Regions from separate parts of the Streptomyces sp. NPDC014727 genome, predicted to be linked through region 1. Evidence: riboswitches for the same ligand, from Rfam matches in the RefSeq annotation. Region 1 holds a riboswitch; each other region holds the start of a gene.

Evidence for each region. Region 1 has a riboswitch for cyclic di-AMP ahead of ACF1B9_RS34420 (peptidoglycan DD-metalloendopeptidase family protein). Riboswitches for the same ligand answer to the same signal wherever they lie in the genome.
Region 2: another riboswitch for cyclic di-AMP. It lies ahead of ACF1B9_RS04150 (NlpC/P60 family protein); the one in region 1 lies ahead of ACF1B9_RS34420 (peptidoglycan DD-metalloendopeptidase family protein).
Region 3: another riboswitch for cyclic di-AMP. It lies ahead of ACF1B9_RS22255 (M23 family metallopeptidase); the one in region 1 lies ahead of ACF1B9_RS34420 (peptidoglycan DD-metalloendopeptidase family protein).

The regions. Positions count from the first base shown of each region.
Region 1 is NZ_JBIBYR010000038.1:4,875-12,255, forward strand. Features, by position in the region: gene ACF1B9_RS34410 (tyrosine-protein phosphatase) at 1-358, opposite strand, end outside; gene ACF1B9_RS34415 (alpha-galactosidase) at 584-2,683, shown strand; cyclic di-AMP (ydaO/yuaA leader) riboswitch at 2,974-3,134, shown strand; gene ACF1B9_RS34420 (peptidoglycan DD-metalloendopeptidase family protein) at 3,138-4,079, shown strand; gene ACF1B9_RS34425 (SGNH/GDSL hydrolase family protein) at 4,347-5,192, shown strand; gene ACF1B9_RS34430 (STM4011 family radical SAM protein) at 5,362-6,240, opposite strand; gene ACF1B9_RS34435 (STM4012 family radical SAM protein) at 6,249-7,381, opposite strand, start outside.
Region 2 is NZ_JBIBYR010000002.1:110,501-117,881, forward strand. Features, by position in the region: gene ACF1B9_RS04150 (NlpC/P60 family protein) at 1-1,038, opposite strand, end outside; cyclic di-AMP (ydaO/yuaA leader) riboswitch at 1,045-1,210, opposite strand; gene pcrA (DNA helicase PcrA) at 1,468-3,912, shown strand; gene ACF1B9_RS04160 (M23 family metallopeptidase) at 3,981-5,645, opposite strand; gene ACF1B9_RS04165 (winged helix DNA-binding domain-containing protein) at 6,193-7,326, shown strand.
Region 3 is NZ_JBIBYR010000014.1:32,509-39,889, reverse strand. Features, by position in the region: gene ACF1B9_RS22270 (GNAT family N-acetyltransferase) at 1-1,632, opposite strand, end outside; gene ACF1B9_RS22265 (HPr family phosphocarrier protein) at 1,805-2,086, shown strand; gene ACF1B9_RS22260 (GntR family transcriptional regulator) at 2,227-2,940, opposite strand; gene ACF1B9_RS22255 (M23 family metallopeptidase) at 3,221-4,027, opposite strand; cyclic di-AMP (ydaO/yuaA leader) riboswitch at 4,040-4,207, opposite strand; gene ACF1B9_RS22250 (M16 family metallopeptidase) at 4,657-6,039, opposite strand; gene ACF1B9_RS22245 (M16 family metallopeptidase) at 6,066-7,381, opposite strand, start outside.

The DNA.
Region 1 (7,381 bases):
CGGCGAGGAGCGAACGCAGCTGGTCGAGATCGCCGTCCCGGACCATCCGCCAGAACTCGGCGCCGTCGGCGGGGTCGGAGAGCGGGATGCTCACGTTGCGTACGCCCGGAAGTTCCACGTCCAGGCCGTCGAGCCGGTGGTCGGCGGCGTTGCGGAAGTCGAAGACGGTGTGCAGGCCGAGCCCGCCGAGAAACGCGGCGTCCTCGGCGGTGGCGTGCGCGAGGTGACCACTGCGGAAGAGTCGTCCGTGCCGCACCCGCCGGCCGTCCGCGGTGGGTAGTCCGCCCACGTCGCGGAAATTGCGGACACCCGCCAGTTCGGGTTCCGTCGACGGGATCTGCGGCAACTGCTGCGTCACAGGGACTCCTGGGGTGTCTGGCGTCGACGCGAGTCGCCGACAAGGCCACTTCCGCGACGATACGACATTGATTCCTCAGGCAATCATCTCGGCCTTTCCTTGTCGATACCACGTGAACCCCCGTGCCCCGGTGGTGAATCCGTCCGGTGAATTCGTCGCGAGACCGTTGCCTGCCTGCCCGGCGATGGTCGATGATGTGCGGAACTGTTGGAATGTGGGGGAGCGATGATCGAGACTGGCGACAACGGCCGGACCTGGCTGCTCACCGGGGCGAGCAGCAGCTACGCACTGCGCATCACCGAGCGGGACGAACTGCTCCATCTCCACTGGGGACCGCGGATCTCCCTCGCCGCAGCCGAGGCCCTGGCAGCGGCGCCGGAACCGCCGGCCAGGGGGTTCGAGTCCTGGCTCGACGGCCGTGAGGAGTACCCCATGGAGGGCGGCCCGCGGTTCGTCCGCCCGGCCCTCTCGGTACGTACCCCCGAGGTCCGTGGCACGGAGTGGGCCTTCGCCGATGCCGTGGTGGACGGGGACGAACTCCGTATCGGCTTCACCGACACCGTGCACCGGCTCGCCCTCACGCTGCACTACCGGATGCGGAACGACTCCGATGTGATCGAGCGCTGGGCCACCGTCGCCCACGCCGGGCCCGACGGCCCGCCGCTGGAACTGCTGCGCGCCGACGCCGCCGCCTGGGCGCTGCCCGCCCGTGACGGCTGGCGGCTGAGCCGGCTGCACGGCCGCTGGGCGGCGGAGTCCCGGCTCGCACGGGCTGAGCTGACGTACGGCGAAAGCGTCATCTCCAGCAGGCGCGGCCATACGGGCCACCAGTACCTGCCGTGGGTCGCACTCGATGCCGACGGTGCGGCGACCGAGGAGAGCGGCGAGGTGTACGGCTGCGCGCTCGGCTGGTCCGGGTCGTGGCGGATCTGCGTACAGCGGCTCCCCGACGGGCTCGTGCAGATCACCGGCGGCGCGGGCTACGACGACTCCGGACTGCTGCTGCTCGGACCGGGGGAGTCCTACGTCACACCCGTCTTCGCCGGTCTGTGGAGCGCGGAGGGGTTCGGCGGGGCGAGCCGGGCCTGGCACGCCTGGCAGTTGGCCCATGTGATCCCGGACGCCGAGAGTCTGCGGCCGGTGCTCTACAACTCCTGGGAGGCGACCGGTTTCGACATCTCGCAGGAGCAGCAGCTCGTCCTCGCCGAGCGGGCCGCCGCGATGGGGGTCGAGCTGTTCGTCGTGGACGACGCGTGGTTCGGCCGGCGCACCAGTGACCGGGCGGGGCTCGGGGACTGGACGCCTAATCCGGACCGCTTCCCCGGTGGGCTGAAGCCGCTCGCCGACGAAGTGCACGGTCTCGGTATGCAGTTCGGCATCTGGGTCGAGCCGGAAATGGTGAATGCCGACAGCGATCTCTATCGCGCACACCCGGACTGGGTGCAGCACTTCCCCGGCCGGACGCGTACCGAGTTCCGTAATCAGCTGGTGCTCAATCTGGCCCGCACCGATGTGCGGGACCATCTCTACGAGCAATTGGACGCGCTGCTCTCCAGCGCGCCCGTCGACTATGTGAAATGGGACTTCAACCGCTCCTTCACCGATGCGGGCTGGCCCGGCGAGGAGTATCCGCAGAAGCTCTGGGTCGAGCATGTGCACGCCCTCTACGCGCTGATCGACCGACTCCGGGCCGCGCACCCCTCGGTCGCCTTCGAGTCCTGCTCGGGCGGCGGCGGCCGGATCGATCTGGGGATTCTGTCCCGTACGGACCAGGTGTGGACCTCCGACAACACCGACCCGCTCGACCGCCTCGCCATCCAGGAGGGCTTCGGTCAGATCCATCCGGCCCGGGTGATGGCCGCCTGGGTCACCGACAGTCCGAACGTCCAGCTCAACGACCGGGTCAGCTCGCTGCGCTTCCGCTTCGTGAGCGCGATGGCCGGTGTGCTCGGGGTCGGCGGGGACCTCACTGAATGGAGTGAGGGGGAACTCGCCGAGGCGCGGGACTGGGTGGGCCTCTACAAGGAGATCCGGTCGGTGGTGCAGCACGGCGCCCTGTACCGGCTGCGCGCCCCGCGGGGCGGACTCAGCGCGGTCCAGTACGTCCACGGGGAGGAGAGCGTGGTCCTGATGTGGCTGGAGGCGCAGCGATACGGGGAGCGGCCCCCGGCCCTCAGGCTGCGCGGGCTCGACCCCGCGGCGACGTACACCTGCCTGGACACCGGGGAGGTGCACCACGGTTCGGTGCTGCTGCACCAGGGGCTGCACACCGGGCTTCAGGGGGATCTCGACGCGGGGGTGCTGAGGCTGCGGCGCGAGCGATGAACATGATGTGTCCGCAATGCGCAGATTTGGTCCGAACACGCACTGTTTGTCGGGTGGATGGTCGCCCGCTCGTGAGCGGGATCATATCCGTGACGGTGTGTGCTGGCGGGGCGGTCGGATATTCCGTGCGCGGCGCGGAAATTCAAGATCTTTGATCCACGGAGTGTGACCGGAATTCCGTGTCGAATTCCCGGCGCGGATTCCGGTGCGGAACCGATGGCTTGTTCTCGCCGTCCAGACTCGCTTACGGTCGCCGTCAATCCGGTCGGACCGCCTAATCCTGCCGCCGCCCGGAATTCGCACCCACTCATCGTGTGGCAGGAGCGGGGGAACCAGGTAGGCCGCCGATCGGAGAAATCCGGCCGGCTCGGGGTGAAGCCGCGCTCGGCGCGGCCGGGCATCTCCAGCCCGAACCCGACAGCTCACCTCGTAGGCGCCGGAGAGGAAACACCCCATGCCCATATCGGGTAAGCATCGTCGTACGAAGTCCGGCGTCATCGCCCGTGGTGTCGCCGCCGCAGGCGCCGGTGGTGCCGTCATCGCGCTGCCGCTGCTCGGCGCCACCGGTGCCCACGCCGCGGAACAGACCGCCCCGGCCGCCGCCGCGCAGTCCGCCTCCATCGCCGCGCATGCCGCCCCGGCCCAGCCGGTCGCGCAGAAGCAGGCCGCCACCACGACCTACTCCGTCGTCTCCGGCGACTACCTGTCGAAGATCGCCACCGAGCACAAGATCGAGGGCGGCTGGCAGAAGCTGTACCAGGACAACCGCAAGGTCGTCGGCGACGACCCCGGTCTGATCTTCCCGGGCATGAAGCTGACGCTCGGCGGCAAGGCGTCGGCCGACGACGCGGCCACCGGCGCCGGCGCGGGATCGGCCCTCCCCTCGAAGGCCCTCTCGGTTCCCTCGTCGGTCGTGGAGAAGTCCGCCCCGGCCAAGTCCGCCCCGGTCAAGGAGTCCAAGACCTCCGCCCCGGCCGCCCAGAGCAGCAGCTCCGGCTACGTCCACCCGGTCCCCGGCAACCACACCACCGGCTACCGTGCCTCCGGCTCCAACTGGTCCAGCGGCAGCCACACCGGGATCGACTTCCCCGTCTTCACCGGCACCAGCGTGAAGGCCATCACCTCCGGCACCGTCGTCACCGCCGGCTGGGGTGGCGCGTACGGCAACCAGGTCGTCATCAAGCACGCCGACGGCCACTACTCGCAGTACGGTCACCTGTCCTCGATCTCCGTCTCGGCGGGCCAGTCCGTGAGCACCGGTCAGCAGGTCGGCCTCTCCGGCGCCACCGGCAACGCCACCGGACCGCACCTGCACTTCGAGGTCCGCACGGGCCCGGCGTACGGTTCGGACATCGACCCGATCGCCTTCCTGGCTTCGCACGGCATCTACGTCTGAGCCGAACAGCAGGGCAGTTGAAACAACCGGCGTCTTTCGTCCGGATCGGGCCGGATCGGCGTGCCGGGCACGCGAGCCCGGCGTGATCCGGACGACAGGCCCTGGGCGTGGCCCGAGCCACACAGAAGCGGGGGGGGGCCGCGGCGCCCCCCCCCCGCTTCTGCTTATTCCCCGTTTACCAAACCTGACCGGGTGGTCTATCTCACCACCCGTCAACCCCTTATTACGGTCGCGTAGGTCACATTCGGCGGTGCAGGATAAGCGTTTGTGGCAGACGATTCGAGAAATAATCAACGTGGCGTCATCAACCGACATGGTGTCATCGGGTCGTACGCGGCGATTGGCGACAGCTTCACCGAGGGGGTCGGGGACCCAGGCCCGGACGGGACCTTTGTCGGCTGGGCGGACCGGTTCGCGGTGCTTCTCGCGGACCAGCTCCCGGACCCCGATCCCGCGACGGGCACCGAAGGCTCCGCGCACGGGAACTTCAGGTACGCCAATCTCGCCGTACGCGGACGACTCCTGGACCAGATCGTCGAGGAGCAGGTGCCGCGCGCCAAGGAGCTCGCACCCGACCTGGTCAGCTTCTGCGCGGGCGGCAACGACATCATCAGGCCCGGCACCGACCCCGACGACGTTGCCGAGCGCTTCGAGCGTGCGGTCGCGGAGCTGACCGGATCGGTCGGCACCGTCCTGGTCACCACCGGCTTCGACACCCGTGGCGTTCCCGTGCTGCGCCATCTGCGCGGCAAGATCGCCACCTACACCGCCCATGTGCGGTCCATCGCCGACCGTTACGACTGCCCGGTCCTCGACCTGTGGTCGCTGCGGTCCGTTCAGGACAGGCGTGCCTGGGACGACGACCGACTCCATCTGTCGCCCGAGGGACACACCAGGGTGGCGCTGCGAGCCGCCCAGGTCCTCGGCCTCGACGTGCCCGCCGACCCCGACCAGGAATGGCCCCCGCAAGCACAGCGCGGCACGCTCGAAGTCCGGCGCGACGACATCCACTGGGCACGCGAGTACCTGGTGCCGTGGATCGGCCGTCGGCTGCGGGGCGAGTCCTCCGGCGACCACGTCGAGGCGAAGCGGCCGGACCTCCTGCCGCTCTAGCCAGTGCTGTGACCGGAAGGGTTCACCGGCGTGCGACGCCTGGCACGCACGGGCGTACTGGTTGCACATACACGCGTACTGCCCTGTCCGGCAGCGAGCCGCCCGCCGGGGCTCCGGGGGCGTCCGCCACGCCACCCCAGTGCCCTCGTTCGCCGGACGGTCCTGAGGTTCAGGACCGTCCGGCGAGGGACGACAACGGAGGTGCCGGTATCCGCTCCAGCACTCCGCCCGCGAAGACGTCGTACAACGGCAGCGTCTCCAGATGCACATAGCCGATGTGGCAGTCGCAGACGGCGAGTGGACAGGCACGCGGGCCGAGCGAGCGGCGATAGCTTCCGTCGTAGAGGTTGCCCAGCTCCGCCGGGACGAAATGGCAGCGGCGCACCGTGCCGTCACCGTCCACCGAGATGACCGACTCGCCCGTCCGGCAGGGCAGTCCGGCCGACCGGTGCGGATGCCTGCTGTACGGGAAGAGCGGGTCGAGGGCCGTCCAGCGATCCGCCTCCTCGTCGGTGTAGCTGTGCCCCTCGGCGGCGTTCACCCAGAGATAGACCTCGTCCGGCAGCGCGGCCCGCAGCCGTCGCGCCTCGTCGAGATGGTCGTCGAGACCGACGACCCCGACGCTGTGGCGGATGCCGAGCGCGGTCAGTTCCCGGCACTTGGTCAGGAACCGCTCGGACGGGGTCTGCCCCGGGTGGTACGTGCACCAGAGCGCGATCTTCTCGCGACCGGCGTCACCCGCCTCGGCCAGCCAACCCGTACGGCTGCTGAGGTTGGTCTGGATCGCGACCCGGCCGACGTGCGGCAGCCGCGCCAGCTCCACCAGCGCACGGCGGTACCAGGAGCGGACCAGACCCTCGCCCCACGGGGTGAACAGGACCGAGAGCCGGTCGCCGGTCTGGGCGGCGGCCCACGCCGTGAACCGCTCCAGTGCGGCGCGGTCGGCACGCAACTGCTCCCGGCTGTCCCGCCGCTTGGCGAACGGGCAGTACGGGCAGTCGTAGTCGCAGGACGCGAGCGGGCCGCGATAGAGGATGGTCAGGTCCATGGGCACGCTCACTTCAGTTCGTACGCGGCCATCGCGGCCCGCACGCCGGGGGAGAAGAGTTCCGGGCCCAGTGCGTCGGAGTGGGCCAGGCCCTCGGGGGAGAGCCGCAGCAGGCCGGACGCGCCGGCCGCCGCGTCGAGCCAGCCACGCGCCTCGAACCGGGCCAGTTCGGTGCGGAAGTCGTCGGCCGGGGAGCTGCCGAACCGCTCCCGGTAGTCGGCCGGACGCAGCCCTTCGGCCTGCAGGAGCGACTGCAGGAGATGGCGCCGGCGGGCCTCGTCGCCGTCGACGTACCGTCCGACCTCGGCGCGTGAGAAGTCCTCGGTCGCGGTGTAGCCGTCGATGATCGCTCGTACCTCCCGCATCTCCACCGCGTAGTCGAAGGAGTAGTGCAGACCCGTGGTGTACGAGCGGGCGCCGCACCCCAGGCCGATCATGCCGTCGGTCTGACAGGCGTAGTCGTCCGGGCCGTCCGTCCGGGGGGCGTCGGAGCGGCGGAACATCCGCATGGACACCTGCTCGTAGCCGTGGGCGAGGAGATGGTCCCGGCCCGCGCGGTACAGCCGCAGCCGCTGTTCGTCCCAGGCGGCGTCCGCCGCCTCGCCGTCGGTGCCGAGCCGTCCCAGACCGGTCAGCGGGCGCACGTACAGCGGGTAGAGGTACAGCTCCTCCGGCCGCCAGCCGAGCGCCGCGTCCAGCGAGGTGCGCCAGCTGTCCTCGGTCTGCCCGTCGATGCCGTAGATCAGGTCGATGTTGAGGACCGGGATGCGGGCCTCACGTATCCGGTCCAGCGCCGTCTCCACCTCGGCCCGGCGCTGCGGTCGTACGGCGGCACGCGCCTCGGCTTCGGCGAAGCTCTGCACGCCGATGCTGATTCTGGTCGTCCCGCGGTCGGCGAGGACCGCCAGCCGGTCGGCCGTCGCGGTCGACGGCGAGGTCTCGACCGACAGCGGAACGGACCGAAGATCGGCCCCCATCCGCTTCTCCGCGATGTCGCAGAGCCGCTCCAGCTCCGCCGCGGTGAGGAACGTGGGAGTGCCCCCGCCGAACGCCGCCGCCGCGAACCGCACCGGATCGGCTTCGCCCAGCGCGTCACGGACGGCGGTGGCCTGCCGGTCCAGCGCGTCGAGATACCGGGTCG
Region 2 (7,381 bases), on a different contig from region 1:
GACGTGGCTGATGTCGTCGTAGAAGAAGACGAGGTCGCCCGGACGCAGATCCGCCGTGGCGACCTTGGTGCCGATCTTCACCTGGTCCCAGGTGGTGCGCGGGATGTCGACTCCCGCGTCCTTCCACGCGGCCTGGGTGAGCCCGGAGCAGTCGTACGAGGACGGGCCCGTCGCGCCCCAGACGTACGGCTTGCCCAGCTGGGCCCTGGCGAAGGCGAGGACCTTCTCCGCCTTGGTGGTGGCGCTGCTGTCCGAGCCGGTCCCGCCTCCCGCCGATGTACCGCTGCCGGACCCCGCCGCCTTCGCGGCCTCCTCGGCCTTGCGGTCCGCCTCCGCCTTGGCGGCGGCCTGCTGCCGCGCCAGTTCCTCCGCCTTGCGCTCGGCCTCCGCCTCCTTCTTCCGCTCCAGCGCCGCGAGCCGCGCCTTCTCCTCGGCGGTCAGCTTCGACAGCATCGTCTGCGCCTCGCCCAGCTTCTGCTGGACGTTCTGCTTGCTGGTGCGCAGCGTGGCCTGGGTCGTGGTCAGCGTCTCCAGGCTGCGCACCGCTTCGGCGCGCTTCTTCGAGGCCTTCGCCTGCTGGGCGCGGAAGTCCGTGACCGCCTTCTCCTGCTGACCGGTCATCCGGTTCATCAGCTGGCTCTGGTCGAAGTACGACTGCGGGTCGTCGGCGAGGAAGAAGGTGGCGCTCGGCGTGAGCGACCCGGTGCGGTACTGCGCGGCCGCGTAGGCGCCGAGCGTCCTGCGGGCTTCGTTGAGTTCGTCGGCGCGCTTCGCCACGTCGTCCAGGAGGACGTCCACCTTGGTGCGCTGGGCGGCGGAGGCCTCCTTCGCCTGGTTGTAGCGCTGGGTCGCGGTGCCCGCCTGCCGGTAGAGGTCGTCGACCTTCTTCTGGACGTCCTCGATGCTGGGCTTCGGAGCGGGGGCCGCCGTGGCGCTCTGCGTGGAGAGCAGGGTCACGGACGCCAGCGCGGCCGTCGTGAGACCGACGGCCGGTGTGGTGGTGCGCACCCGGGTACGCGGTTTGCGATGCGATGCCAAGACGGCATCTCCTTCCGTGGACCGCCTACCGGGTTAGCTGTCGGGTTCGGGCGGAACGGAAGGCTGCCCTACGGTCCGAGTGGGGGATAAGGACCGATTCACCCCGGTGACGCGTATGGGTCCCCGGCTCCGGACGTCCGTGAGGACAGCCCGGATTCGGCGCGGGCGCCCGCTCGGCGTGGTTCGCCTCAGGGGGTACGGGCCACCCGGTCGAGCACGGTAGCCAACCCGTGGTGCTGCTGTGAAGGTCGATGTTCGATATGCCCGATACGTTTTCGTGACCTCCGTGGGGCGGAGGTGACGAGGGCGGCCGAGGCCCGGAATCTCTTACGGAGGGTGGATGTCCGCTCTCTTTGCGTGCCCGGCGGCCGGGTGTGGTTCGCCGAGCGGCAGTCATGTGTCGGTGCGGCGGCCTAGACTCGACAAGCGATGAGCAGCCTCTTTGACGACAGCTTCCTGGCCGGCCTCCAGCACTCGGAGGAAGAGCCCCCGCCGCCCCCCGAGGACTCCGCACCCGAAGCGGTGCCGGAGGACCTCTTCGCGGGCGTCTTCGACGGGCCCCCGCCGCCCAGGGACGCGTACTACCGTGACGGTGCGCACCGCCCCGTCATCGATTCCGCGGCGCTCCTCGACGGGCTGAACACCGAACAGCGCGCCGCGGTGGTCCACGCCGGCTCCCCCTTGCTCATCGTCGCCGGGGCGGGCTCGGGCAAGACCCGGGTGCTGACCCACCGGATCGCCCACCTCCTCGCCGAGCGCGGGGTGCACCCCGGCCAGATCCTGGCGATCACCTTCACCAACAAGGCCGCGGGCGAGATGAAGGAGCGCGTCGAACAGCTCGTCGGACCGCGCGCCAACGCCATGTGGGTCATGACCTTCCACAGCGCGTGCGTACGCATCCTGCGCCGCGAGTCGAAGAAGCTCGGCTTCACCTCGTCGTTCTCGATCTACGACGCCGCCGACTCCAAGCGGCTGATGGCCCTGGTCTGCCGTGATCTCGACCTCGACCCGAAGCGCTTCCCGCCGAAGTCGTTCACGGCCAAGGTCTCCAACCTGAAGAACGAACTGATCGACGAGGAGACCTTCGCCGGCCAGGCTGCGGACGGTTTCGAGAAGACCCTCGCCCAGGCCTACGCGATGTACCAGTCCCGGCTGCGCGAGGCCAACGCGCTGGACTTCGACGACATCATCATGACGACGGTCCACCTGCTGCAGGCGTTCCCCGACGTCGCCGAGCACTACCGCCGCCGCTTCCGGCACGTCCTGGTCGACGAGTACCAGGACACCAACCACGCCCAGTACACCCTCGTACGCGAACTGGTCGGCCCGGCCGGCGAGCACGACGCCCCCGCCGAGCTGTGCGTCGTCGGTGACGCGGACCAGTCGATCTACGCGTTCCGCGGCGCGACCATCCGCAACATCCTCCAGTTCGAGGAGGACTACCCGAACGCGACGACGATCCTGCTGGAGCAGAACTACCGCTCCACGCAGACGATCCTGTCCGCCGCCAACGCGGTCATCGAGCGCAATGAGAGCCGCCGTCCCAAGAACCTCTGGACGAACGCCGGCACGGGCGCCCGGATCACCGGCTACGTCGCCGACACCGAGCACGACGAGGCCCAGTTCGTCGCCGACGAGATCGACCGGCTGACCGACGCGGGCGACGCCAAGGCCGGAGACGTCGCGATCTTCTACCGTACGAACGCGCAGTCCCGGGTCTTCGAAGAGATCTTCATCCGCGTCGGCCTGCCCTACAAGGTCGTCGGCGGCGTGCGCTTCTACGAGCGCAAGGAGGTCCGGGACGTCCTGGCCTACCTCCGGGTTCTCGCCAACCCCGAGGACACCGTCCCGCTGCGCCGCATCCTCAACGTGCCCAAGCGCGGCATCGGTGACCGCGCCGAGGCGATGATCGACGCGCTGTCCCTGCGCGAGAAGATCACCTTCCCGCAGGCGCTGCGCCGGGTCGACGAGGCGTACGGCATGGCGGCCCGGTCGGCCAACGCCGTCAAGCGGTTCAACACGCTGATGGAGGAGCTGCGCACGATCGTCGAGTCCGGCGCGGGCCCGGCGGTGGTCCTGGAGGCCGTCCTGGAGCGGACCGGTTATCTCGCCGAGCTCCAGTCGTCCACCGACCCGCAGGACGAGACCCGGATCGAGAACCTCCAGGAACTCGCCGCCGTCGCCCTCGAATTCGAGCAGGAGCGCGGCGAGGCCGGCGAGGAAGGCGCGGGCACGCTCGCCGAGTTCCTGGAGCGGGTCGCGCTCGTCGCGGACTCCGACCAGATCCCCGACGAGGACGAGGACGGCTCCGGCGTCATCACGCTGATGACGCTGCACACCGCCAAGGGCCTCGAATTCCCGGTGGTCTTCCTGACGGGCATGGAGGACGGCGTCTTCCCGCACATGCGCGCGCTCGGCCAGGTCAAGGAGCTGGAGGAGGAGCGGCGGCTCGCGTACGTCGGCATCACCCGTGCCCGCGAGCGGCTCTATCTGACCCGGGCGGCGATGCGCAGTGCCTGGGGTCAGCCCTCGTACAACCCGCCGTCCCGGTTCCTGGAGGAGATCCCGGACCAGCACCTGGAGTGGAAGCGGACCGGCCCGATGGCGGCCCCGGCCGGGCCGACGTCGGGGATCACCTCGTCGCTGTCCTCGTCGCGTTCGCGGTCCGGCCCCTCGGGCTTCGCGACCCGGCGGACCTCGGACAAGCCGACGATCACGCTGGTGGTCGGGGACCGGGTGACGCACGACCAGTTCGGGCTGGGCACGGTGACGGCGGTCGAGGGGATCGGCGACCAGGCGAAGGCGACGGTCGACTTCGGGGACGAGCGGCCGAAGAAGCTGCTGCTGCGGTACGCACCGGTCGAGAAGCTGTAGGCGGGCCGACGGCCGGGGCCGTCGCGTCGGCCGCCGTCCGCGCGATGGCGGGGCGGTCGGCGGGCGGCTCAGTTCGGGTCGACGCCGTGGCTGCGGAGCCAGGGGAGCGGGTCTATGGCCGCGCCCCCGCCGGGCCGCACCTCGAAGTGCAGGTGCGGGCCGGTCGAGTTCCCCGTGTTGCCCGAGTACGCGATGACGTCACCGGCCTTGACCGCACCCGAGCGGATCCTGGTGCTGCTCAGGTGGCAGTACCAGGTCTCGGTCCCGTCGGCCGTGGTGACGATGGCCATGTTCCCGTAGGCACTGTTCCACTGGGTGCGTACTGTGCCGTCGGTCGCGGCCATCACGGGGGTGCCGTACGAGACGGGGAAGTCGATGCCCGTGTGCACGGACATCCAGTTGACGCCCGCCTGGCCGAAGTACGCGCTGAGGCCGTGCTGCGCGACCGGCATGACGTACTTGGGGCGCAGCGCCTCCTTGCGGGCGGCCTCTTCCTCCCGCTTCTTCTTCTCGGCGGCCTGCCGCTCCCTCAGGTCGATGCGCTCCTGGGTACGGCTGACACGGTCGCCGAAGTTCTCTGCGTCGGCGCTGAGGTTGGCGAGCTGGGTGTCCAGCTTGTTGTTGGCCGCGACCGGCTTGACGGAGCCGGGGTCGGCCGCCGCCATCGTCGTGGTGTTGTCGTCCTTCTTGTCCTCGCCGCCCAGACCGCTGACGGAGGCCGCGGCGATACCGGCCACGCTCATCACGCAGGCGGAGGGAACGGCGACGGTGAGGAGTGCGGAACGCTTCGCGGGGGAACGCCGCCGACTGCGGCTGCCGCCGCCACCGTTGCGCGTCGCGGGGCGGCCGAGGGGGCTGTGGGCGGCGGGTGCGGTGTCGACGGCAGCGGTTTCCGTGCCGCCGTCGCTGTCGTCGCCGTCGTCGCTGTCGTCCGCCGAGGCTTCGTGACCGCCGGTGCCATGGCTGTCGGTGCCGTGTCCGTCCGTGCCGTGTCCGTCGGTTTCGAAGTCCGCTTCCGGGAGGCTGAACTCGGCGGTGGTGTGGGGTTCGTACGCGGCGAAGTCGAAGGAGTCCTGATCGGCGTAGGAATCGTACGGCTGGTGCGTTCCTCGCGCCCCGTGCGCTCTGTGTGCCTCTTGTGCTTCGTATGCCTCGTGTGACGGCGGCACCTCGTGCAACACCTGTGCGGTTTGCGTAGTTTGCACGGTTTGCTGTTCGTGCTCGGGCGTGGCGCCGGTGTTCCAGGCGGTGGCGTCGTACGCGCCGGTGTCGTAGGCGGCCGTGCCGGTCGTCGCCCACTGGCCGGTCCCGTACCAGCCGTTGGTGTCCCACTGACCCGTGGAGTCCGGGGTGCCGCCCGGTGCCGGGATGTCGGTGAAGGCGGTGGCCGTGGTTCCTGTCGTGCTGTAGTCGGCGTCGGACGTCCAGGCGGTCGTGGTGTCGTACACCGGACCCGCGGCGTACTGCGACTGGGACTGCGTCGCGTACGAGGCGTGGGCGTCGTACGAGGCGGTCGGGTGTGCCCCCGTGTCCCACTGCGTGGAGTCGTACTGGCCGCTGTATCCGGCCCGGGTGGCCTGCACGGCCTGCGCGATCTGCCCGGTGTCGTAACCGCTGCCGTACGTGCTGTCGTGGCTGCCGGGGAGGGAACCGAAGAGCGGATCGTTGTCGAAACCGCCGGCGGCCCGGCCGTCGTATCCGGCGAACCCGGCGTGGGGGGGCTGGTCGTCCACCAACTTCTCTCTCGCCTCGGCAGCAGGACCTTTGTCTGGGTTCCGGCGCGGGATCCCAGGGGGAGCAGTGGCCGCGACTGTACCCGGCGGTATGCGACGCCGACAATCTTCGGCGGGTTCGGGCGGCTCAGGAAACGGGCAATCGACCGTCTTTCGGCGGGCTGTCCACACAGCCTTGGCTCTATGTTCGAAACGCGTTCCATTTGTGAGACCTGCGGCGCGGGTGGCGCGGCGGCGGTTCCACCCGGTTTGTCTTCTGTTGGTGAAACCTCTGCCAAGAAACCGCTGCCGGGCGACAATCGCGCCGATGGAACCGGGTGCGTGCCGTCGGATCGAGCGTGTGCCACGGGGACCGGGCGTGTGCCGGCGGCGACTTCGCTGTCGGTCCCCCGGAGCGAGCGATCGCGAATCCGGAGGTCACGCGCAATTCCCCGTCGCCGGCTGAGCGATGGTGGAGCGTCGGACGGCCCGTCGACGCCGGAGACCGCACCGGGGGCAGGCGCCGCACCACCGATGGCGTGTGCGGCGTGGGGCAGAATCCTGCGCTGTGATGATGACTGCTCGTGAGCTCAACCGGGCGACCCTCAGTCGCCAACTGCTGCTGGATCGTGAGCCGCTGAGCGTCCCCGACGGGGTGCGGCGCGTGGTCGCGCTCCAGGCGCAGCACCCGGCCTCGCCGTATCTCGCGCTGTGGAACCGGCTCACCGATTTCGCTCCGGCCGAGCTCGACGCCGGCTTCACCGGACGTTCGGTGGTCAAGGCGCCCCTGATGCGGATCACCCTGCACGCCGTGCACGCCGAGGACTACCCGGTCTTCCGCGCGGCGATGCAGCCCACGCTGTACGCCTCCCGGCTCGGCTTCCGTTTCGCCGCCACGGGACTGACCCCCGCGGATGCCGATGAGTTGGTGCCGGAGCTCCTGGCCTTCACTCGTCGCCCGCGCACCTCGGCGCAGATGCAGGCGTGGGTCGAGGAGCGGACAGGCGCCGAGAAGAAGGACGGGGCGTGGTGGGGGCTGAAGGCGTACGCGCCGCTGCACCACGTCCCGACGGACGCGCCGTGGTCGTTCGGCCCCCGGCCGTCCTTCGTCGCGGCCGGGACGGGGCCAGCCTCCACGGGGCAGGCGGCGGAGCCGCAGGCGCTGCGGACTCTGATCCTGCGCTATCTGGCGGGGTTCGGGCCCGCTTCGGTGGCGGACGTGGCGCAGTTCGCCCTGGTGCGGCGGGCTCCCGTCCGTGAGGCCCTCGGCGCGCTGGACGGCGCCGTCGAGCAGCTCCGGGGGCCGGACGGCGTCACGTTGTTCGACCTCCCCGGCGCCTCCCGGCCGCCCGCGGACACCCATGCGCCGCCCCGGCTCATGGCGATGTGGGACAGCATTCTGCTGGCCTACGCCGACCGCAGCCGGGTGATACCCCCGGCCTACCGCCCTCTGGTGATCCGGAGGAACGGCGACGTGCTGCCCACCCTGCTGGTGGACGGCCATGTCGCCGGGGTGTGGCGCCCGATGGACGGCGGGATCGAGGCCACGGCCTTCCACCCCCTGTCGCCCGCCACCTGGGACGGACTCGCCACCGAGGCCCGGTCCTTGACCGCGCTTCTCGGCGACCGCGAGGCCGCGGTCTACAGCCGCTACCGCCACTGGTGGGCGAAGCTCCCCGACGCGGAGGTGCGGCTGCTGTGACCACGGGTCGTTGCCCGGACTCCGGCGGTACGCGCGCGTCGTTCGTCGGCGCGGG
Region 3 (7,381 bases), on a different contig from region 1:
GGCGGTGGTGAGGTCGCGGGGCGGGCGCGGGCGCAGCCCCTCGGCCAGGCAGGCGTCGTACGTGAGCAGGCCGAGCGACTCGGAGTTGCCGAGGATCGCGACCCGCGGCCCGGCCGGGAGCGGCTGGTCGGCGAGGAGGAGGCCCGCGTCGACCATCTCCGTCACCGTGTCGACGCGGATCACGCCCGCCTGACGCATGAGCGCCGAGACCGTCGCGTCGGGAATCCTGCTGACGGGCACCGCGTGGCCGGGCGGGGTGGAGCCGCTGTGCCGGGCGCCCTTCACCACGACCACCGGCTTCACGGCCGCGGTGCGCCGTGCGAGGCGGGTGAACTTGCGGGGATTGCCGATCGATTCGAGGTACAGCAGGGCGACATCGGTGCCCGGGTCCTCGTACCAGTACTGGAGGAAGTCGTTGCCCGAGACGTCGGCGCGGTTGCCGGCGGAGATGAAGGTGGAGAGGCCGGCTCCGCGCCGGTAGAGCCCGGAGAGCAGCGCGATGCCGATCGCACCGGACTGGGTGAACAGGCCGATGCGTCCGGGCGCGGGCGGCTCGGGGGCCAGGGAGGCGTTCAGCCGGACGGCCTCGGCGTTGTTGATGACGCCGAAGGCGTTCGGGCCGATGATCCGCATCCCGTACGTGCGGGCCTGGCGGACGAGTTCCCGCTGTCGCTCCCTGCCTTCGGCACCCCATTCGGCGTACCCGGCGGAGAGGACGACCAGGCCCTGGACGCCGTGCTCGCCGCAGTCGGCCACTGCCTGTGGAACCCGGTCGGCGGGGACGGCGACGACCGCGAGGTCGACCGGTTCGTCGATCTCGCCGACGGAACGGTGCGCGGGGGCGCCGTCGATCGTGCCCTGGTCGGCGGGGAAGGCGCGGTTCACGGCGTAGGTGCGGCCGGTGAAGCCGGCACCGAGCAGATTGCGCAGGACCGTGCGGCCGACCCCGCCGGGAGTGCGCCCGACGCCGATGACGGCGACGGATCCGGGGGCGAGCAGCCGTTGTACGGAACGAGCCTCGGCCCGCTGCTCGCGGCCGCGCTGGACCGCGAGCGACTCCGCGGTCGGTTCGAGGTCCAGGGTGAGATGGACGGAACCGTCCTCGAAGCTGCGCTGCTGGGTGTAGCCGGCGTCCCGGAACACCTTGATCATCTTGTTGTTGGCGGGCAGCACCTCGGCCGCGAAGCGGCGGATGCCCCGCTCGCGGGCGACGGCCGCGATGTGTTCGAGGAGCGCCGAGGCGACGCCCCGGCCCTGATGCGCGTCCTGGACGAGGAAGGCGACCTCGGCCTCGTCGGCGGGCGCGGAGGCGGGCCTGCCCCGCTCGTCGATCCGGTCGTAGCGGACGGTCGCGATGAACTCACCGCCGACCGTGACCGCGAGACCCACCCGGTCGACGTAGTCGTGATGGGTGAAGCGGTGCACATCACGGTCGGACAGACGCGGGTACGGAGCGAAGAAGCGGTAGTACTTCGACTCCTCGGAGACCTGCTCGTAGAAGTTGACCAGCCGTTCGGCGTCGTCCGTGGTGATGGGCCTGATCCGCGCGGTTCCCCCGTCCCGGAGGACGACGTCCGCTTCCCAGTGGTCGGGATACGCGTGCTGCGGACTCTGCTCCGGCGAGGGCTGCATGGGCCAAGACTACGGCTCCGTAGCGGTCGCGTAGGGCCTGGGGCCGGGGCAGTCTGAGGGGGCCGATCGGCGGTGCAGCACAGGTTCTGGGCGTGCCGCGGCTCGGCCGGAGCATCGCGCACCACATGAGAGACTGGTCTAGACAACCATTGGATTCCTGAAGGGCAGAACCATGGCTGAGCGCCGCGTCAACGTCGGTTGGGCCGAGGGCCTGCACGCCCGTCCCGCTTCCATCTTCGTCCGTGCCGCCACGGCTTCCGGCGTCCCCGTGACGATCTCCAAGGCCGATGGCAACCCGGTGAACGCCGCTTCCATGCTCGCGGTGCTCGGTCTCGGCGCGCACGGCGGCGAGGAGATCGTGCTGGCATCCGAGGCCGACGACTCCGAAGCCGCCCTGGACCGCCTGGCAAAGCTGGTCGCCGAAGGGCTCGACGAGCTTCCGGAGACCGTCTGAACCATTTCCTGCAAGAGAGCCGCGGCACCCTTATTCGGGACCGCGGCTCCATGCATTTCCGAGCAGGGATGATCGAAGGAAATTCGGGCAACCCGAAGAGAGCCGAACGGAATTACCACCCTTTGTATACGGCGTGATTATTAATTCCGAACACCTGAAGTGTTTACGGAGTGTTGCGAAGTCCTCACCCGGCCGGTACGGGAAGTGGCCTGCTGACGGCCCGGCCGGTCGGTGCCGCGCAGCCGGTGCACGGTCGTGGCCCGCTCGGCGTGCTGGGTGGCCAGCACCCTCGCCCGTTCCGCGTCGCCGCGCGCCACCGCGTCCACGATTGCTCCGTGCTCCGCCCAGGAATCCACCGGGCGGACCGGCTGGTCGACCACATACATCCAGGCGATCTTGTGCCGCAGCTGGGTGAGCGTCGCGATCAGGCTGGAACTGCCCGAGGCCTGCGCCAACGTCTCGTGGAACCAGCCGCCCAGTGAGCGCAGATCCTCCCTCTCACCCCGCCTGGCCCGCTCCTGACCGAGTCCGACCAGACCGCGCAGCACCTTGAGATGCGCCTCGGTGCGGCGCTGCGCCGCGCGTGCGGCACCCAGCGGCTCCAGCAGCGCCCGGACCTCCAGGAGGTCGGCGGCCTCCTGCTCGGAGGGCTCGGCGACACAGGCTCCCGCGTGCCGACGGGTGACCACGAACCCCTCCGACTCCAGGGTGCGCAGCGCTTCCCGTACCGGGACACGGGACACGCCGTAACGGCGCGCCAGCAACTCCTCGGTGAGCCGACTGCCGCGTTCGAAGACGCCGGAGACGATGTCGTCACGGATTGCCGTGCATACCGAATGCGCCGGAATGCGCATGTCCGAACCTCCGCCTTGATCCCTGCGACACGCGGCCGACCGACGCCTGTTCTGCGACTCTATTGCAATGCGGCCACATTTCCGATGCCAGATGGAAATTCATGAATACCTTTTGGTCGCGCGGGGCCGGCCCGGCGGACAGCACCATGGGCGGTTCGGCGGTCGAACCCGGGTGTCGGGCGCGACTGTCGGGCGCGACTGTCGGGCGCGGGTGTCGGGCGCGACGAAGGCCCCGGCGTGACGCCGAGGCCTTCGAAGGGGTGTGGCGGACGGGCGCCGGTCAGACGTTGACGCCGTGGGCGCGCAGGTACGCGACCGGGTCCATGTCGGAGCCGTACGAGGGCGTGGTCCGGGCCTCGAAGTGGAGGTGCGGCCCGGTGGAGTTGCCCGTCGAGCCGGAGAGGCCGATCTGCTGACCGGCGCCGACGCTCTGACCGACGGCGACGCCGATCGAGGAGAGGTGGCCGTACTGCGTGTACGTGCCGTCCGTCATCCGGAGGACGATGTTGTTGCCGTACGCGCCGCCCCAGCCGGCCTCGACGACCGTTCCCGCGCCGACGGCGACGACGGTGCTGCCGGACGCGGCGTGGAAGTCGATGCCCGAGTGGCTGCCGGAGGACCAGAGCGAGCCGCTGGACTTGTAACCGGTAGTGACGTACGAGCCGGCGACCGGGAGCTGGAAGGAGCCCAGACGGGCGCGCTCGGCGGACCGGGCGGCACGCGCCTTCTCGGCACGCGCCTCGGCCGCGCGCTCCGCCCTGGCCTTCGCCTCTGTTGCCTTCTTCTTGGCCTCGGCCTTGCGCTGGGCCTCCGCCTCCGCCTTCGCATCGGCCGCGACATCGGCCTGGTGCTTCTGCGCGTCGGCCTGGGCGGCGATCTGGTCGGCGAGTGCGCCCTCGATGGCGATGATCTGGTTCAGACCGGTCTCACTGACGGAGGGAGTCCCGGTGTCCGCGGCGAGGGCCGGAGAGGCCATGCCGCCGATGACTCCGGTGGTCGCCAGAGCCGCGGCGCCGGCGATCTTCGCGCTCCCGCGGGTCAGTCGGCTCGGGGCACGATGCTTCCCGGCGGCACGGGTGAAAGCCATGGAGTGGCTGATCCTTTCCTTCCTTCTCGCCTACCGGGTTAGCTGACGGGTTCGGAGCAGGAAGGTCTCCTACGGACGCCCCGGCCTCACCGAGGATCAGGCATCCGATTCACCCCAGGGACTGCGTGGGTCCCCGGCTCCCCAGGCTCGCGCCTGACGGGGACTCGGCGATGACTGCCCGGTATGTCACGGTTGCGGCATACGAGTGGCGGACAGCCCGGCCGACGCTAAGCGGGGCCGCCTTCATTCACCAAACGGACAGGCCGTTTTGTAGCGCATCCCACAGGGCGGACAGGCAACCTCCTCCCGGAACGGACAAAAGGGAGACCCTGGCGAACGCGACGCACAAGGCCTCCCTCTTGTCCCGGTATGCACACCCACGGCGAATCGTGGATCTACCGGGGCGACCGGCACTCAGCCGGTGCGACCTGCTCTTGCGGATGCTCCGCCGGGGCGCCCCGTGCAAAGCCGGGAACGCCTCCGGGCCGACCCGCGCGTGGTCGGGAGCTCCGCCGGTGTCCGATCGAACGTGACAGTCGGGCAGCGATCTGTCGCACGCGACCGGGCAGCCGACGCCCACACCCGCACCCGCACCCGCGCCGGGTCGGTCGTCCGGCGTACGACGACCGTCAGCCGGCGACCACCGACACCTGTCCGATGCCCAGGGCGCGGACCGGCTCCTCGATCTGCGCAGCGTCACCGACGAGGACCGTGACCAGGCGGTCGCCCGGGAAGGCGTTGACCACCGCTGCGGTCGCCTCGACCGTTCCGGTGTCCGCGAGCCGGGCGTACAGCTGTGCCTGGTAGTCGTCCGGGAGGTGCTGCTCGACCTGGTCGGCGAGAGTGCCCGCGACGGAGGCCGCCGTTTCGAACTTCAGCGGTGCGACACCCACGAGGTTCTGCACGGCCGTCTCGCGCTCCTCATCGGTCAGCCCCTCGGCCGCCAGGGTCCGCAGGACCGTCCACAGGTCCTCCAGCGCCGGTCCGGTGGACTCCGTGTCCACCGATCCGCTGATGGCGAGCATCGCGGCACCGGTCGCCCCCGCGGCGGAGTCCGGGGCCGACGACCGCAGCACCTGGGCGAAGGCCCGCACGCCGTAGGTGTAGCCCTTCTCCTCGCGCAGCACACGGTCCAGCCGGGAGGTGAGCGTGCCGCCCAGGCAGTACGTGCCCAGCACCTGGGCCGGCCACACGCTGTCGTGCCGGTCGGCGCCGATCCGGCCGATCAGCAGCTGCGTCTGCACCGCGCCGGGACGGTCGACGATCACCACTCGGCCGGTGTCGTCGGCCGTGATCGGCGGGGCCGGACGCGGCTCGGCGGCGTCGCCCGACCAGTCACCGAGCGTGTCGGCGAGCAACGCGTCGAGGTCGATGCCGGTGAGGTCACCGACGACCACGGCGGTTGCCATGGACGGCCTGACGTGGGCGTCGAAAAAGGCACGCACGGCCGCCGAGTCGATCCGCTCAACCGTCTCCTCGGTGCCCTGGCGCGGGCGCGACATCCGCGCCGTGGCCGGGAAGAGTTCCTTGGAGAGCTGCTTCGCGGCTCGCCGGGCCGGGTTGGCCTGCTCGTGCGGGATCTCGTCGAGCCGGTTGCGCACCAGCCGTTCGATCTCGCTGTCGGCGAAGGCGGGCGATCGCAGCGCCTCGGCGACCAGCGCGAGCGCCTTGGCCAGCCGGGAGGCCGGGACCTCCAGGGAGACCCGGACTCCGGGGTGGTCCGCGTGCGCGTCGAGGGTGGCGCCGCAGCGCTCCAGTTCGGCGGCGAACTCCTCGGCGGTGTGCTTGTCGGTGCCCTCGGACAGCGCCCGCGACATGATCGTGGCCACGCCGTCGAGGCCCTCGGGCTCCGCGTCCAGAGGAGCGTCGAGGAAGATCTCGACCGCCACGACCTGCTGGCCGGGGCGGTGGCAGCGCAGCACCGTGAGGCCGTTGGGCAGGGCGCCGCGCTCCGGCGCGGGGAAGGCCCAGGGCCGCGCGACGCCGGGGGCGGGCTGCGGGTGGTACTGCATCGAAACTCCAGTCGCGGCAGCGTCGGTCACTTGTCCGCCCCTTCGTGCGCGTCGGTGTCGTCGGCGTCGGTCTCATCGGTGTCCGCTGCGTCCGCGGGCTCGGCCGATTCGACCGGCTCGTAGACCAGCACCGCCCGGTTGTCGGGGCGCAGCTGGGCCTTGGCGACGGCCTGGACCTCTTCCGCGGTGATGTCGAGCACCCGCTGTACCGCGGTCAGGGCGAGTTGCGGGTCACCGAACAGCACGGCGAACCGGCACAGTTCATCGGCGCGGCCCGCGACCGTACCGAGCCGGTCCAGCCACTCCCGCTCCAACTGAGCCTGCGCACGCTCCATTTCCTCGGGCGTGGGGCCCTCGGCCGCGAACCGGGCCAGCTCCTCGTCGACCGCGGCCTCGATCTGCGGCACCTCGACACCGCCGGACGTCTTGACGTCCAGCCACCCGAGCGAGGGGGCACCGGCCAGCCGCAGCAGCCCGAATCCGGCCGCCACGGCCGTACGGTCACGGCGCACCAGACGGTTGTGCAGCCGCGACGACTCGCCGCCGCCGAGCACGGTCAGCGCGAGATCCGCCGCGTCGCACTCACGGGTGCCGTCGTGCGGCAGCCGGTAGGCGGCCATCAGCGCCCGCGCCGGAACCTCCTCGTGCACTTCTTCGCGCAGCTGCTCGCCGATGGTCTCGGGGAGCGTGCCGTCGCGCGGCGGCTGCTTGCCGTCATGGGACGGGATGGAGCCGAAGTACTTCTCGATCCAGGCGAGCGTCTGCTCGGGATCGATGTCGCCGACGACCGAGAGCACCGCATTGTTGGGCGCGTAGTACGTACGGAAGAAGGCGCGCGCGTCCTCAAGGGTCGCCGCGTCCAGGTCGGCCATCGAGCCGATCGGCGTGTGGTGGTACGGGTGGCCCTCGGGATAGGCCAGGGCCGTCAGCTTCTCGAACGCCGTACCGTAGGGAACGTTGTCGTAGCGCTGGCGTCGCTCGTTCTTGACGACGTCCCGCTGATTCTCCATGGACTCCTCGTCGAGCGCGGCGAGCAGCGAGCCCATGCGGTCGGCTTCCAGCCAGAGGGCCAGCTCCAGCTGGTGCGTGGGCATCGTCTCGAAGTAGTTGGTGCGCTCGAAGCTGGTGGTCCCGTTGAGCGAACCGCCGGCCCCCTGCACCAGCTCGAAGTGGCCGTTCCCCTTGACCTGGCCGGAGCCCTGGAACATCAGGTGCTCGAAGAGGTGAGCCAGACCGGTGCGTCCCTTGACCTCGTGGCGCGAACCGACGTCGTACCAGAGGCAGACCGCGGCGACCGGGGTCAGATGGTCCTCGGAGAGCACCACGCGCAGGCCGTTGGCCA